Regions from separate parts of the Pantoea brenneri genome, predicted to be linked through region 4. Evidence: predicted binding sites of a transcription regulator. Region 4 holds the regulator's gene; each other region holds the start of a gene.
The links. Region 4 encodes Fur, which represses iron uptake genes when iron is present. Its sites were predicted from a motif close to ATAATAATGAGAACNACTATCAA; they were not measured.

Region 1 (4,216 bases), on a different contig from region 4:
CACCCCGGTCAGCATCAGCAGGATGCGGCTGCGCTCAACCGCTACGCCAAGCGCGCAGGCGGTATCATCGCCCATCTCCAGCAGCCGCATCCGCCGCGCCAGCAGTGCGGTTGCCAGCAGCGCCAGCAGCAGCACGCTGATTACCGGCGTGGTTTTCGCCCAGCTGATGCCGTTCAGCGAGCCGGCGCTCCACAGGCCAGCGCTCAGTGCTGCCTCGAGTGAGGCGCTGATGATAAGCCAGCTGTTAAGCGCCATCAGCAGCGCCCGCACGCTGATACCGACAATGATCAGCCGAAAAGTCTCGACACCGTTGCGCCAGCTAAACAGCCAGACCACACCCGCCGTCAGCAATCCGCCGATCAGCGCCGCCAGCGTCATGCCTTCCATGTTCTGCTGGAACAGCACCAGCGCCACCAGCACACCGCTGTAGGCGCCGGTGTTGAAGCCCAGAATGTCCGGGCTACCGAGCGGGTTACGCAGCAGCGATTGAAAAATAGCGCCGCTCACGCCGAGCGCCGCCCCGATCAGCAGCGCCATCATCACCCGCGGCAGACGCCACTCCACCACAATCAGCTGAATATTGCGCGCCGCCTCGCCGTTAATCACCTGCCACAGCTGCGCAGCCGTGATCGGCAAGGTGCCGCGCGTCACGCCGAGAAAAGCCAGCGCCAGACACGCCAGCAGCAGCCAGACGCCGTTGAAGGTTACACGCTTCATACTGCACCTCTGCCAGCCTTACGGCGCACCAGCACAATCAGCATTGGCGCGCCGAGGATTGCGGTCACAATCGATACGCGCAGCTCGCCCGGTACCAGCACGCGGCCGAGAATATCAGCCGCCAGCAGCAGACAGGGCGTAATGAGAATGGTGCCAGGCAGCATCCAGCGATGATCGTTACCGAACAGCCAGCGTGCCAGGTGCGGCGTCATTAATCCGACAAAGGCAATCGGCCCCACCGCGGCGGTGGCGGCCCCGCTCAGCAGGGCAATCGCCAGCAGCCCAATAAGCTGGGTGCGGGCAACGCGGGTACCGAGCGCGGTTGCCATATCACCGCCCATGCTGAGACTGTTGAGCGAGCGTGCCAGCAGCAGCGCCAGCAGGCAACCGATCGCCACGGCAGGAAAGGTCGTGCGCAGCATGGTGAAATTACGGATATCCAGCGAACCGCTGTGCCAGAAACGCAGATGATCATAGATGTCAGGGTTGAGCAGCGATAAGCCAGAGGTTAAGCCCTCTAACACCGCGCCCAGCGCCACCCCGGCCAGCGTCAGACGCACCGGATTAACCCGTCCACCACCGATAGCGCCGGTCAGCGCCACCAGCAACGACGCCAGCAGCGCCCCGCTAAAGGCAAAGCCCAGCCAGTCGGCCGGCGAATCGGCACCGAACAGCGCAATGCCCAGCACCACCGCGAAGCCGGCCCCGGCATTGATGCCCAGAATACCGGGATCGGCCAGCGGATTGCGCGTCAGGCTTTGCATCAGCGCGCCCGCCACGCCGAGGCCAACGCCCGCCAGCAGCCCGGCCAGGGTGCGTGGCAATCGGGCGTCACGCACAATGATGCAGTCAGCGCTGGAGCAGTCGGTCAGCAGCGCCTGAGTGACATCATGAAAGGCAATGGATTTGGCACCCAGCATCAGACTGAGCGCGAGGAGCAGCAACAGCAGCATCCCTGAACCTGCTATTACATGGAATTGACGCATAACGTTTAAACCTTCACGAATTCAATGGCATCGCGGTGGATACCTTTATGATAATGATACTTGTTATCGTTCTTACGCGTTTTTTGTATGTTACCATGACTCGTAAACTCAATGATGAGGAAAATGGGTGCAAAAAGGCGACGTTATGAACAAACCCTCCCACTTTATCGATCTCAGCCTGCTGAAAACCCATCCCGCCTTCCGCGCCGTGTTTATCGCCCGATTTATCTCAATCGTCGCGCTTGGCATGCTGGCGGTCGCGGTACCGGTACAGATTCAACAGCTGACACAATCCCCGCTGCTGGTCGGACTGGCGGTCACGCTGGCCGGTGCCGGCATGTTTATCGGCCTGCTGACCGGCGGCGTACTGGCCGATCGCTACGAACGCCGACGCCTGATTTTGTTTGCCCGCTCCACCTGCGGCCTCGGTTTTGTCGCGTTGTGCATCAATGCCCTGCTGCCCGCGCCCTCGGTGATCGCGGTGTTTGTGCTGGGCCTGTGGGATGGCTTTTTTGGCGCGATTGGCGTCACCGCGCTACTGGCCGCCACCCCGGCGCTGGTGGGGCGCGAAAATATCATGAAAGCGGGCGCTATCACCATGCTGACGGTCCGCTTTGGTGCGATCCTGTCGCCGGCGATTGCCGGACTGGTGATCGCCCATGCTGGCGTGGTCTGGAACTACGGTCTGGCGGCGATCGGCACCTTACTGACGGTGCTCACCCTGCTGCGACTGCCAACGCTTGCCCCGCCACCACAACCGCGTGAACATCCGCTGACCGCGTTATCCGCCGGGATCGGGTTTCTGTTCGCCAGCCCGATCGTCGGCATGGCCGCGCTGGTTGGCGCGCTGGTGACCTTAGCCAGTGCGGTGCGGGTACTCTACCCGGCGCTGGCTCCGCACTGGCAGGTCGGGCTGGAGCAACTGGGGCTGATGTATGCCGCCGTGCCACTCGGGGCGGCGGTCGGTGCCTTAACCAGCGGCCGGCTGGCACAGTCGTCGCAGCCGGGTCGATTGATCCTGGCCAGCGCCATTGCCGCCTTTGTGGCGCTGGGCCTGTTCAGCCTGATGCCGTGGTTCAGCCTGAGTCTGGTCTGCCTCGCCGCGTTTGGTTATTTCAGTGCTATCAACAGCCTGGTGCAATATGCCCTGATCCAGACGCTAACGCCGGATGCGCTGCTTGGGCGGATCAACAGCCTGTGGACGGCGCAGAATGTTACCGGTGATGCGCTTGGCGCGGCGATGATCGGGGCGATGGGGTCACTGTTGCTGCCGCAGCAGGCGGCAGGCCTGCTGGGTCTGGCCGCCACCGTGCTGGGCGTTGTGATGTGGCTGCTGATGGCGCGTTTGCGCCGTTATCAACCGCCTGCACATGGGCAGGCGGAAACAGCATCATGATTTAGCGAACAGCGCCTCCAGCCGGTTCAGCAGATTGGTGGCGCTGTAGTAATCCAGACGGAAGGTATCCAGCCCCAGCGCATAGACCGCTTTGCTACGCACCGCGGGCGTCTGGGCCAGGAAAGGATTCTTCATCACCTGCTCTGCTGTTTGCGGCTCGGCGGCAAACAGCAGATACGAGTGGCCATTCAGCCCGGCGGCCAGATTTTCCCCTGACAGCTGAATAATGTCTTTACGCTGCCCCATGCTGTGACCATGCTGCATGTCGGCAGGTGGCGTAGCCAGGGTGAACCCCAGCTGCTGCAGCAATTTGCCCTGCCCGGATGCCTCAGTCCACAGATTAACTGCGCGACCGTCGCCGTTCCAGACCATGGCGGAGACCGGCTGCGGCGGCAGCGTCAGCGCTGAGCGGAGCGCTTTTTCACGTGCATCGAATGCGCTTACCCGGGCAGCGGCTTGTGCTTCATGGCCGGTTGCTTCACCCAGCAGCGTTACCAGCTGCTGCCAGCTTTTATCGTCGTAGTTGATCACCAGCACCGGCGCGATGGCGGACAGCTGATCGACCAGTTTGATCGCTGAGTCATTGCCGGTGGCACTGACCACAATCAGGTCCGGCGCTTCCGCCGCAATCGCTTCGGCACTCGGCTCGCCAATATAAAGGCGTTTTACGCCGCGCTGTTTTGCCACCTCACCCCACTGACGGAAGAAACCCTGCCCATCGGCCAGCCGGCTGTTGGGTGCCGTTGCGCCGCTGGCGATCACCGGCGCATCTATCGCCAGAAGCGAACCGGTCAGGGTGACGCTGGTCGAGACAATGCGGGTCGGCGCCTGGGATAACGTCACACTGCCTTTTGCGCCCGCCACCGTGCGCGGCCAGCCGTTCTGTGCCGTCGCCGCGAAACTGATACAGAAGAAAAACAGCGCTATCGCCGCCTTTACACCACGTTTAGTCATAAATTTCAGTCCACTTTTATACTGGCTATTTGCCCTGCTGTTTGTGCTGATTTAGCAGGAAAACGCAGCCGAAACACCGCGTATTTATTGACACTTCCGGCTAATCAACGTAGGTTACTGGGCCACAATACAAATGATAATCATTATTAATTATCTTATCATT
Region 2 (4,216 bases), on a different contig from region 4:
TGTATTCCGGGATGATCGACAGCGGATTACCGGTCTTCTTATCCTTCGACTCAATCATATAAGTCGCGTTGGTACGCCATTCCAGCGTGTCGCGCACCAGCGGAATGGTCATATTACCTTCCAGCCCCTCGACCACGGCTTTACCACCGTTGGACCATTGCAGAATATTGTTGCCGTTAGAGGCAAAACCAATACGCTCGGTACCGGCGACGATCTTGTTCTTATAATCGTTGCGGAACCAGGTAAGCCCTGCGATATAACCGTTCTGGCTATACTCAATGCCCAGCTCTTTATTTACGCTGACTTCCGGATCAAGATTTTCATTACCGAGCAAATAGCAGCTGCCGGTCGTCACCCCAACCGGGCAACCGTTACCGCGGGTAGCCAGTAAATAGCCTTCAGTTGACTGGTAGAGGTTAGGGGCTTTAAACGCACGCGCAATACCGGCTTTTAGCGTGAAGTTATCGCCTAATCCCTGTGAAATATTGAGTGATGGGCTCCAGTTTGCACCGAAACTATCATGATAATCAAAACGCAGACCGGGGATCACTTCTGTGCTGTCAGTAGCCGCAATGTTGTCTTCAAAATAGAGCGAACTCAGGGTAGCGCTGTTTTTACTGTTGCGCGCACCTGGGTTGCCGCTCACATCGCCAATGGTCACATTCGGCGCGCTGGTGCCATTCATTGAGTTGGGATCGTTCAGTTCATCGCGGTTCCACTCAGCCCCCAGCGTGACGGTCTGTTCCCGCACCAGCTCCAGCGGGAAACTGACTTCGCCACCGGCCCGGTAACTCTCGAAGCGACTGGTTGAAAAGGTGTTGCTGTTAATCCGTCCTTCACCGCTGCCGGCGGTCCCTTCGTTCAGGCGGGTATTGTTGGTTTTTTCATAATTGAAGGTCAGCTTCGACTGTCCCCAGTCCCAGATACCGTTGTGGGCGATGCCGTAGGTCTGACGGTAGAGGCGGTTGGTTTCTGAGCCATCCAGCGATTCAATCAGGGCATTGCCGGCACCGTTGCTGTATTGGGTATCGCCAGCGTAGATATTCCCCTGACGACTGTAACCGTAGCTGAAATCAATCACCTGTAACGGAGTCAGTTTCCACGACAGCACGCCGTTAATATCTTTGTTGCGCACCCCTTCGCGGCCAGCCGCAGCGGAACCGTTCTGCGACTGGTTAATATCGAATGCATCACTGTCGGTTTTGTTAATGTTGCCATATAACCGCATGGTCAGCGCGTCACCGGCTAGCGGGCCACTGAGGTTAAAGTTAGCGCGGCGGGTAGCACCTTCTTTGTCATCTTCCGGCTGATTGGTGAACAGCGACAGTGAACCGTGCCAGTCATTGGTCGGACGCTTAGTAATAATATTGACCACGCCGCCCGCAGCGCCAGAGCCGTAGCGGGCAGCCGCCGGACCGCGGATCACTTCGATACGTTCAACCATTTCGGCCGGAACCCAGTTAGAGTCGCCACGGGAATCGCGCTCGCCACGCCAGCTGTAACGTACTGAATTTCTCGAGGTAGTGGGTACGCCATCAATCAGGATCAGGGTATTTTCTGGCCCCATGCCGCGAATGTCGATCTGGCGATTATTACCGCGTACCCCGTTAGCGCTGTTACCGGTCAGGTTAACGCCCGGCATTTTGCGAATGATGTCGGAAAGGTCATTGACCGGCGGATTTTTTTCAATATCCTGCGCGGAAATCACCGAAACGCCCGGCTGTTGCTTTAACTCCTGTTCAGCAGTGACCAGCATCGTTTGGTCATCAGCCAGCTTTTCTGTCTCAGCCTCGTTGGCGGCGGAGGCGGAGGTACTCAATATTCCCGCCAGCAGCAGCGCAATGGGGCGCTTCCGGACATGCATAGTTACATTCACTTAGAAAATCTCCCTGAATCGTTAAGGTATGTAAGCAAATGCGCATGATAATGAGAATAGTTATCATTGTATATGCGATCTGCGTAACTTTACATTCCTTCACATTAGGCCGTTTAATGTACGTTGCGGGTTGCTGACAGGCGGATGACTGAGCAGAGCAGGTCGTCAGTTCCTTTTGTTTAGCAGGGAAAGTCACTAAAGATCGTCGCGAAACACAGGCGGCGAAAGCTGCCGGAAAACAACAGAGATCGGTGGGCTGGCTGCAACAGACAAGCCTCTGCGTCAGTCGGGCAGCAAAGCGATCCGGCGGTGAACGCTGGCGGTTTCATTCAGTCAGCGCCGCGGTAGTCCTTTTCGCACCGGGTTATTTAGGTAATATCACGCGTCCCCACATTTTCACGACAGTTCACCAGGAACAGAATGGATAATTACAATCAGCTACTGGCTTTCATCTGGGCCTATGAATATGGCAACTTCTCTGCTGCCGCACGGGCTAAGGGATTAACGCCTTCCGCGATGAGTAAACTGATTGGTCGGCTGGAGGCCAGACTGCAGGTCAGGCTGTTCGTTCGCGGAACGCGCGCGTTAAAGCTGACGGAAGAAGGGCATGTCTATCTCAAAAGCGCCCGTGCGGTGGTGGATGCGATGACCGAAGCTGATTCACTGGCTGAAGATATGCCTAATCAGATCAGCGGGCAGCTAAAGATACGGACCATGACCACCTTTGCTCGCTACCAGATTCTTCCCTGGCTGCCTGCTTTTATTGCGGCTTATCCCGCGCTGAAAGTGGATATTGAAACCGGGCCGCTCTATCAGGATCAGTTCGACAAAGGTCTGGACCTGGCCATCTATGGTGGCGTGCTGGCCAGCTCATCACGTATTGCCCGTCGTATCGGCGAAAGCCAGTGGATTACCTGTGCTTCACCGGCATACCTCAGCCGGTACGGCATCCCGTCCCATCCGCGTGATCTGATTGAACATCGCTGTTTTCATTTCAACTTTGAAAGCCACTGGAACCAGTGGGTTTATGCTGAAGACGGTCAGAGCCGGATTTACCCGGTAACGCCGGTGGCTTCTCTGTCGCAGGGTGATTTACTGCGCGATCTGGCTATTCAGGGCGAGGGCATTGTCCGGCTGGCTGATTTTCATATCCACCGCGATATCAAGCAGGGAAAACTGGTGCCGCTATTGACCGATTTCCAGTCGCCGATCAGAGAGCCGCTCTATCTGATCTACGCCAAAAGACAGCATCTCAGCCCACGCATCCGCTGTTTTATCGACTTCATGGAACAGCAACTTGCCCTGCATCCGTGGCACATGGAGGCCACCGCCGGTTAACCTTCGCGCTCCTCTTCAAAGACCACTGTGAATCCTGGTCACAGTGGGTTTGCCTGCGGCTCGAATCCCATCCAGAAGGGGCTGTGATAACGTTCTGTCGACGTTTCACGACTTTCCTGGATAGCAAAACTGATGATCCCGACGACAAAATCCTCACAGGCAGGACTGGCCCTGGCGCTAGCCTTTTTTTCAGGCATGCTCAGCAGCAGTCTGCCAACGCCGCTGTATCCGGTTTATGTCAGCTTATACCGGTTCAGCGCCTCACAGATCATGGCAGTATTTGGCGTTTACGCCGCCGGTGTTCTGCTCGCACTGCTGTTTACCGCAAAAGTTAACGTCCGGCCGGAAGCCTATACCCGACCTGTTTATACTGGACTGGGATGCGTATTAATTTCATCACTGCTGATGATGTTTGCCGATAATATTACGCTGCTGCTGATTGCCCGATTAATAACGGGTTTAGGTTCAGGTATATTAATGGCCTATATTAACCGCTCGCTGATAAAAATATTCGCAACGGAGGTCAGTAATCATGCTGCGCTGATCGCCTCCGCCGCCTTAATTCTGGGTCAGGCCATCGGCCCGTTTATTACCGGCAATATCGTACAGCATAATTTTTACAGTTTAAAAGCGCCGTTCATTATTTTACTGGTGCTGGTTTTACTCTCCCTTTTCGCCATCTGGCGTTGCCGTGAATGGGTGAATAAACCAATCCAGCCGGTTGCTGAGCCGCAGCAAAACCTGACGCTCCAGCGCCATCGTCCGCTCACTCTCAGAGATGTTTACCTCTGCTGCATGGCGATCTTTCTTTCGTGGGCAATGGCATCAACCCTGATGTCACAGGGTCCGACGCTGGCCCACAACGGGTATGCGATCGGCAGCGTGCAGATCGTCAGTTATTGCCTGTCGCTATTCCTGCTTACAGCGGGCATCACCCAGTGGCTGATGAGAAAAAGGCACCATTACTCTTCGCTAAAAATCGGGGTGAGCATTCAACTGGCG
Region 3 (4,216 bases), on a different contig from region 4:
CGGCCAGGAGAGCGCCCCGTTCATCACGTAGCGGGCAAAAATCCCAATCGGGATCACCGTTACCATGATCATCAGCGCCACGGCGGCAACCAGCATGCACAGCAGATAGAGCCCATCCATCAGACGCGTATAAGCAGCCATAATTGATACCTGATTAAGCACGCCACACGGCAGTGTGGCGCGGGAAGGGTTATTTCACGTCAGCGATCCGGGTCATCAGATCCTGATATTTGCCGCCAAACTGATCGCGCACCGGCTGGGTGGCTTTGACGAAATAGTCGCGGTCAGTTTGCTGGAAGGTGACGCCGCCGGCTTTCATCTTCGCGATCGACTGTTCGGTATAGGTTGCCCACAGCTGACGCTCTTCATCCTGCGCCTCTTTACCGAGTTTCTTCAGTAGTGCCTGATCGTCAGGCTTGAGACGATCCCAGGCGCGTTTCGAGAACAGAATCATCTCTGGCTGAATGAAGTGGCCGCTCAGGGTGTAGTACTTCGCGACTGGCATATAGTTATGGGCGACAAAGGTCGGTGGGTTATTCTCGGTGCCGTCAACCACGCCGGTCTGCATGGCGCTGAACACTTCGCTGACGCCCATCGCCACCGGGTTGGCACCCATCGCTTTCAGCGTGGCCAGGGAGATGGCGCTGTTCTGTACCCGGATTTTCATGCCTTTCAGATCTTCGGGCTTCGCCAGCGGTTTTTTGGTAATCATGTTGCGTTCACCGGCGTCGGTCCAGCCGAGAAACACCATCCGGGCGTTGGGATCTTTATCGAATTTGTCGGCAATCTCTTTGCCGATTTCGCCATCCAGTACTTTGTGCATATGGTCGACGTCGCGGAAAACATAGGGCAGCGTCAATACGCTGGTTTCCGGCGCAATGCTGGTGACCGGTGCCAGCGATACGCGGATCATATCGATTGCGCCCAGCTGCACCTGCTGCAGGGTCTGATCTTCATCGCCCAACACGCCGCCGGCATAGAGCTTCATCTCCAGCCGTCCATCAGTTGCCTGCTTCAGTTTGTCGCCCATGTGTTGCAAAGCCACCACGGTGGGGTAGCCAGCCGGCTGCACTTCTGCCACTTTAATCACCTGTGCCGAGGCGGTGGCGCTCACCATCATTGCCGCCAGGGCACATGCCAGGCGTGTTTGGGTCATTCTCATTATGTTGTCTCCAGCAGAAGAAGGGCGGCGCTCAGGAATCCGGCGTGTGTAGCAAGGGGCCGCGTGCAGCCAGCATAGTGAAAACTGCCGCCGGAGAAATGCGCCGATGCTGATTGAATGAATGAGATCACATTTTGAAACGTTGTTTTAATAAATTTTCACGCAACATCACATTTTCGAAACGAACCTGCAACCTCTGGTGATATTGACGGCGTGGCAGGGCACAGCGAGTGCCAGAGTTTGTAAATACTAATGAGAACGACTATCAATTCGCCGTTATTTTGCTATTATTCGCGCTTGTCTCGCATCCCTGTAGATGAAGTTGGAGAAGCAGCGTGGTAGCCAGTGATTTGATGCAAACGGACCTCTCCGTTTGGGGCATGTATCAACATGCCGATATCGTGGTAAAGGTGGTCATGATTGGCCTGTTATTGGCCTCAGTCGTGACCTGGGCGATCTTCTTTGGCAAATATGCCGAACTGAGCGCCGCTAAACGTCGCCTGAAGCGTGAGCAACTGGCGCTGGGTGAAGCCCGCAATCTGAATGACGCCGCCCGCATTGCCCGGGAGTTCACCGCACACAGTCACAGCAGCGTGCTGCTGAATGACGCGCAGAACGAACTTGAACTCTCCGCTGGCGTTGAAGACACCAACGGCATTAAAGATCGTACCAGCTTCCGCCTTGAGCGCCGCGTTGCCGCCTTTAGCCGCCATGCCGGCCGGGGCAACGGCTTCCTGGCGACCATCGGATCGGTCGCGCCGTTTATCGGTCTGTTCGGCACCGTGTGGGGCATCATGAACAGCTTCATCGGCATCGCCAAAACCCAGACTACCAATCTCGCTGTCGTTGCACCGGGTATCGCGGAAGCGCTGCTGGCAACGGCAATTGGTCTGGTGGCAGCGATTCCGGCGGTGGTGATCTATAACGTCTTTGCCCGCATGATCGCTAACTACAAAGCCTCGCTCGGTGATGTGGCGGCGCAGGTGCTGCTGTTACAGAGCCGTGATATTGACCTGGGAAACGTCGCCACTGACGTTCCGCGTCCTGCGGCGACCCAGAAACTGCGCTTAGGGTAAGCTGTTATGGCCATGCGATTAAACGACGACCTGGAAACAGATGGCGAAATGCATGAGATCAACGTGACGCCGTTTATCGACGTGATGTTGGTTCTGCTGATCATCTTCATGGTGGCGGCGCCGCTGGCAACTGTCGACGTGCGCGTTAATCTGCCTGCTTCCACCAGCGCCCCGCAGCCGCGTCCGGAAAAACCGGTTTACCTGTCGATCAAGGCCGATAAACAGCTTTATGTCGGTAACGATCAGGTGACGCCGGAATCGCTGGTCAGCGTGCTGACCGGTCAGACCGGCGGCAACAAAGAGACCACCATTTTCTTCCAGGCGGACAAGTCGGTGGATTACGAAACGCTGATGAGCGTGATGGATCAACTGCGTACCGCAGGCTATCTGAAAATTGGTCTGATGGGCATGGAAACCGTGAAGAAATAGCGGGTTAACCGGCACAAAGAGAAGGCGGCTGATTCAGCCGCCTTTTTTATTGCCTCAGCCAGACCAGACGAAATCAGGCGAACCGGCTGTTACACCGATCGGTTATGCTGGTGAAACAGTCATGTTAATTATTTGTTACCACTCAACACAGTTTTGTCAAGTGCAATGGTGAGCCAGCTCACATTATTGCCGCATCAGGCAGGCTAAAACGGCTAAAAACCTTCAGGAAGCCGTTATGAGTCACACCCCGTCTTTACAAAAGTCGCCCAAAAGCGCGGCCAGAACCATCTTCAACGTTACCAGCGGTAACTTTCTCGAAATGTACGACTTTATGGTGTTTGGCTATTACGCCACCGCCATTGCCAAAACCTTTTTCCCGGGCGACGACCCGTTCGCCTCACTGATGTTAACGCTAATGACCTTTGGTGCCGGCTTCCTGATGCGTCCGCTCGGGGCGATCATTCTGGGGGCGTACATTGACCATCATGGCCGCCGCAAAGGTCTGCTGCTGACGCTGGGTCTGATGGCGATCGGTACGCTGACGATTGCGCTGGTGCCTGGCTACGCCACGCTGGGCGCGGCGGCACCGATACTGATCCTGCTCGGCCGCTTACTGCAGGGCTTCTCGGCAGGCGTTGAGCTGGGCGGCGTCTCGGTCTATCTGGCGGAAGTGGCGCCAGAAGGACGCAAAGGGTTCTTTGTCAGCTGGCAATCCGGCAGTCAGCAGATTGCGGTCATTTTTGCCGCGTTGCTCGGCCTGGCGCTGAATCATCTGCTGGCGAAAGAGGCGGTCACCGAGTGGGGCTGGCGCATTCCGTTTGTGGTCGGCTGCCTGATCGTGCCGTTCCTGTTCTATATCCGCCGGATGCTGGAAGAGACCGAAGCGTTCAGCAAGCGTAAACACCATCCGCGGATGACCGAGATTATGCGTTCGGTGGCCAGTAACTGGGCGCTGGTGCTGGCGGGGATGCTGATGGTAGTCACCACCACCGTGATGTTCTACATGATCACCGCGTTTACGCCGACCTTCGGCAAAACGGTGCTGATGATGAGCGATAAGCAGGCGTTCCTGGTGACGCTGTGCGTCGGCATCTCTAACCTGATCTGGCTGCCGCTGATGGGATCGCTGTCAGACCGCATCGGCCGTCGCCCGCTGCTGATCGTCTTTACCCTGCTGATGATTGCCACCACCTGGCCGGTGCTGCACTGGCTGGTGGGATCGGCCAGCTTCGCTCACCTGCTGGAAGCGGAACTGTGGCTGTCGTTTCTCTATGCCAGCTATAACGGGGCGATGGTGGTGTATCTGGCGGAAATCATGCCCGCCGAGGTGCGCGCTGCCGGTTTCTCTATGGCTTACAGCCTGGCGACTGCGCTGTTTGGCGGCTTTACCCCGGCGATTTCCAGCTACCTGATCCACGCCACCGGCGACAAAGCGATGCCGGGTGTCTGGCTGACCTTCGCCGCCGTCTGTGGCTTAATCGGCACGCTGCTGATTGGCCGGATGGTGAAGCAGTATCAGGCGCGCCACAGCGGTGCACCGGTCAGCGCC
Region 4 (4,216 bases):
TTTGCCGCCGGTCATTTTGCCGCGGTAACGGCCAATAATTTATAATCTGCGCGGCGAGCGTCTGGCGCCCGCACATTCAGTTTCACTAAGCCATGGCAAAAGAACACACTGACCGCACGACGCTCGATCTGTTTGCTGATGAGCGCCGCCCTGGTCGACCCAAAACCAGTCCGCTTTCGCGTGATGAACAGCTGCGCATCAATAAGCGCAATCAACTGAAACGTGACAAAGGGCGCGGGCTTCGTCGTGTCGAACTGAAAATGAACAGTGAAGCCGTCGAAGCGCTCAATATGCTGGCAGAACAGCGCAATCTCAGCCGTAGCGAATTGATTGAACAAATGCTGCTGGCGCAACTCAAACTGGATTAATGCGGGCAAAACGCACGCAGAGGCAAATGTCGAGGCTTTAACCGTTCCGCGGGTTTGTCTCGTCTGCTATTATTCGCTGAAATGTGCTGCGGCACACATCTCATCATCAGGATTTAAGAGGTTATTTTACTCATGGCACTCGTAGGCATCTTCTTTGGCAGCGATACCGGCAACACCGAAAACATTGCAAAAATGATCCAGAAACAGCTGGGTAAAGACGTTGCAGAAGTCCACGACATCGCGAAAAGCACTAAAGAAGATCTGGAAGCGTTTGACATCCTGCTGCTGGGTATTCCGACCTGGTATTACGGTGAAGCGCAGTGCGACTGGGATGACTTTTTCCCGACGCTGGAAGAGATCGATTTTAACGGCAAGCTGGTTGCCCTGTTCGGCTGCGGCGATCAGGAAGATTATGCCGAGTATTTCTGTGATGCGATGGGCACCATCCGCGACATCATTGAGCCGCACGGCGCAGTGATCGTGGGCCACTGGCCGACCGAAGGCTATCACTTCGAAGCGTCAAAAGGCCTGGCTGACGATACCCACTTCCTCGGCCTGGCGATTGACGAAGATCGTCAGCCAGAGCTGACCAATGCGCGCGTCGAGAAATGGGTTAAGCAGATTTTTGATGAACTGCAGCTCAAAGAGATCCTCGAAGCCTGAGGGTAGCCGACTCAATGTGAGCGCCAGCTCACATTGAGGCAACGGAAATTCCTATAGAAATAATAGCCACATTTTTTTAACTTTCTTCGTTTAATCTGTAGAATACCCGCATCGATCTTCCGCTTATTTTCTCTGGCAGCAGATAGGACTAAGCGAAATGTTAACAGACTCCTGCAGAAATCCTCCCCGGCTCGGTGACGTATCCCATACAGCCCATGGTGATTTAGGCACTCCCCTCGGTTTTCATTTCACTGCATCAGTTCTATAATGAGACGCAAATGAGAATGGGTATAGATCGACATTCAAGGCCAAGCGCCACAAAAGTGAATATAAGTAACAGGACAAAATCCGCATGACTGACAACAATACCGCATTAAAGAAGGCTGGCCTGAAAGTCACGCTGCCCAGACTGAAAATTCTGGAAGTGCTTCAGGAACCTGAGTGCCATCACGTCAGCGCGGAAGATTTGTACAAACGCCTGATCGACATCGGCGAAGAGATTGGTCTGGCCACCGTTTACCGCGTGCTGAACCAGTTCGATGATGCCGGTATCGTGACCCGTCACAATTTTGAAGGCGGCAAGTCGGTGTTTGAGCTGACCCAGCAGCATCATCACGATCACCTGATCTGCCTGGACTGCGGTAAAGTGATTGAGTTCAGCGACGAGTCGATTGAAACCCGTCAGCGCGAAATCGCCACCCGCCACGGCATCAAGCTGACCAACCACAGTCTCTATCTGTATGGTCACTGTGCACTGGGCGACTGCCGTGAAGATGAGACGCTGCACGATCAGTAAGTCTGACGCAGGCTGAAATAAAAAAACCGGTGAATTCACCGGTTTTTTTTTGTTCTTTTTTCGCTGTCGGCTCAGGCAACCAGCGTTTCCTGCAGATAACGCCAGCGCGGAATCGAGGTACTGTAATCCAGAATCGCCAGTGCGATGCGGCTCTGATTATTGCCGTTCAGCATCTGCATCTCCCGGTACTGTACGGTGACCTCTTTCTCCTGATGGGAAATGACCACGTGCTCGCAGGTTGCGATACGCATCCCTTCCCGCTGGCCCTGTAGCTGACGGAAAAGATCTTCCACTTCATTCAGGTTCAGCTGAGTTCCGCGCGGGGTAACCATGCGAAAATCGGGATGAAAATAGGACATCATCAGCTCGAAACTGTCATCAGAGCCGGCAGGTTGATTGAAAATACGTTCAATAAGTTGATGTAAAACGACGACACTGTGTTTGGCTTCCTGGGCGAGAACGGTCATTTTTTTTCCTTATATCACTCGCTGAGCTATGTCTGTGAGGGCATAGCCTACCTGAAAGCGGATAATTCACATCTGGTAATTGATTAATTTTTTTAAACTCAGATTTCTCTCACAACTTCGTAACAATCGCTGAAAAAGGCTTGCAGAATAAACCTCGGTGATGGCAAAAATCAGGACAATAAAAAAGGGCGATAAGTCGCCCTTTTGTCATTTTATCAGGTCAGCACCAACGATTATTCGCCGGCTTTAGTCCAGGTATCGCGTAAGCCAACGGTGCGGTTAAACACCAGCTGTGACGGCTTCGAATAGACGCTGTCCGCGCAGAAGTAACCTTCACGCTCAAACTGGTACGGCGTGGTGGCTTCCACATCGCGCAGGCCTGGCTCAACAAAGCCCTGTTTGATGGTCAGCGAGTCTGGATTGATCACCGACAGAAAATCGTCGGCTGCACCCGGATTTGGCACGCTGAACAGGCGATCATACAGGCGGAACTCGGCTGGCTGCGCGTGTTCTGCCGACACCCAATGGATCACGCCTTTGACCTTGCGGCCATCAGCAGGATCTTTACTCAGGGTATCAACATCGCTAGTGCAGTAGATGCAGGTGATGTTGCCGTCTTCATCTTTTGCCACCCGCTCAGCACGGATCACGTAGGCGTTGCGCAGGCGAACTTCTTTGCCCAGCACCAGACGCTTATACTGCTTGTTGGCCTCTTCACGGAAATCCGCCCGGTCGATCCAGATCTCACGGCTGAAAGGCACTTCACGCGTGCCCATCTCCGGTTTAGACGGATGGTTAGGCATGGTGATGCTTTCGTGATGGCCAGCCGGCAGATTTTCGATTACGACTTTCAGTGGATCGAGCACCGCCATAGCACGTGGCGCATTCTCATTAAGATCGTCACGGATGCACGATTCCAGCGACGCCATTTCCACAATATTGTCCTGCTTGGTGACGCCAATACGGCGGCAGAACTCGCGGATTGACGCGGCAGTGTAACCGCGACGGCGTAAGCCAGAAACGGTCAGCATGCGCGGATCATCCCAGCCCTCAACGTGCTTCTCTGTCACCAGCTGCGTCAGTTTACGTTTTGACATCACCGCATACTCAAGATTCAGGCGCGAGAACTCATACTGACGCGGGTGCACCGGAATGGTGATGTTATCCAGCACCCAGTCATACAGACGACGGTTGTCCTGGAACTCCAGCGTACAGAGTGAATGGGTAATCCCTTCCAGCGCATCAGAGATGCAGTGGGTAAAGTCATACATCGGATAGATGCACCACTTGTTACCGGTCTGGTGGTGTTCAGCGAATTTAATTCGATAGAGCACCGGATCGCGCATCACGATAAAGTTAGAAGCCATATCGATTTTGGCGCGCAGGCAGGCAGTGCCTTCGGCAAACTCACCGCTACGCATTTTCTCGAACAGCGCCAGGTTCTCTTCCACGCTGCGATCGCGATACGGGCTGTTTTTACCCGGCGCAGTCAGGGTGCCACGGTATTCGCGGATCGCTTCCGGACTCAGCTCATCAACATAAGCCAGCCCTTTATTGATCAGTTCGATGGCATAGTTGTAGAGCTGATCAAAATAGTTTGATGAGTAACAAACCTCACCGCTCCACTCAAAGCCCAGCCATTTGACGTCACGCTTGATGGATTCAACGAACTCCATATCCTCTTTGACCGGATTGGTATCGTCGAAACGCAGATTGCATTGCCCCTGGTAATCCTGGGCAATGCCAAAATTCAGACAGATCGATTTCGCATGACCAATGTGCAGATAGCCATTGGGCTCCGGCGGAAAACGGGTATGCACGCTGCTGTGCTTACCGCTCGCCAAATCTTCGTCGATGATCTGACGAATAAAGTTAGTTGGGCGGGCTTCAGCCTCACTCATCTCAAAAATCCTCAATACGAA

Region 1: fepD (Fe(3+)-siderophore ABC transporter permease) is a predicted target of Fur. The motif match lies at 1,751-1,773, and genes of this name have one in related genera.
Region 2: AABB92_RS11130 (TonB-dependent siderophore receptor) is a predicted target of Fur. The motif match lies at 1,921-1,943, and genes of this name have one in related genera.
Region 3: exbB (tol-pal system-associated acyl-CoA thioesterase) is a predicted target of Fur. The motif match lies at 1,409-1,431, and genes of this name have one in related genera.

Annotation. Positions count from the first base shown of each region.
Region 1 covers NZ_JBCGBG010000003.1:183,215-187,430, reverse strand. Annotated here, with positions in the region: gene fepG (iron-enterobactin ABC transporter permease) at 1-717, opposite strand, end outside; gene fepD (Fe(3+)-siderophore ABC transporter permease) at 714-1,703, opposite strand; gene entS (enterobactin transporter EntS) at 1,849-3,099, shown strand; gene fepB (Fe2+-enterobactin ABC transporter substrate-binding protein) at 3,094-4,053, opposite strand.
Region 2 covers NZ_JBCGBG010000002.1:65,988-70,203, forward strand. Annotated here, with positions in the region: gene AABB92_RS11130 (TonB-dependent siderophore receptor) at 1-1,864, opposite strand, end outside; gene AABB92_RS11135 (LysR family transcriptional regulator) at 2,297-3,214, shown strand; gene AABB92_RS11140 (MFS transporter) at 3,347-4,216, shown strand, end outside.
Region 3 covers NZ_JBCGBG010000004.1:196,998-201,213, forward strand. Annotated here, with positions in the region: gene AABB92_RS17070 (TRAP transporter small permease) at 1-141, opposite strand, end outside; gene AABB92_RS17075 (TRAP transporter substrate-binding protein) at 191-1,162, opposite strand; gene exbB (tol-pal system-associated acyl-CoA thioesterase) at 1,516-2,238, shown strand; gene exbD (TonB system transport protein ExbD) at 2,245-2,667, shown strand; gene tcuC (MFS transporter) at 2,903-4,216, shown strand, end outside.
Region 4 covers NZ_JBCGBG010000001.1:1,951,107-1,955,322, forward strand. Annotated here, with positions in the region: gene ybfE (LexA regulated protein) at 93-368, shown strand; gene fldA (flavodoxin FldA) at 501-1,031, shown strand; gene fur (ferric iron uptake transcriptional regulator) at 1,384-1,827, shown strand; gene AABB92_RS09170 (hypothetical protein) at 1,899-2,294, opposite strand; gene glnS (glutamine--tRNA ligase) at 2,528-4,195, opposite strand.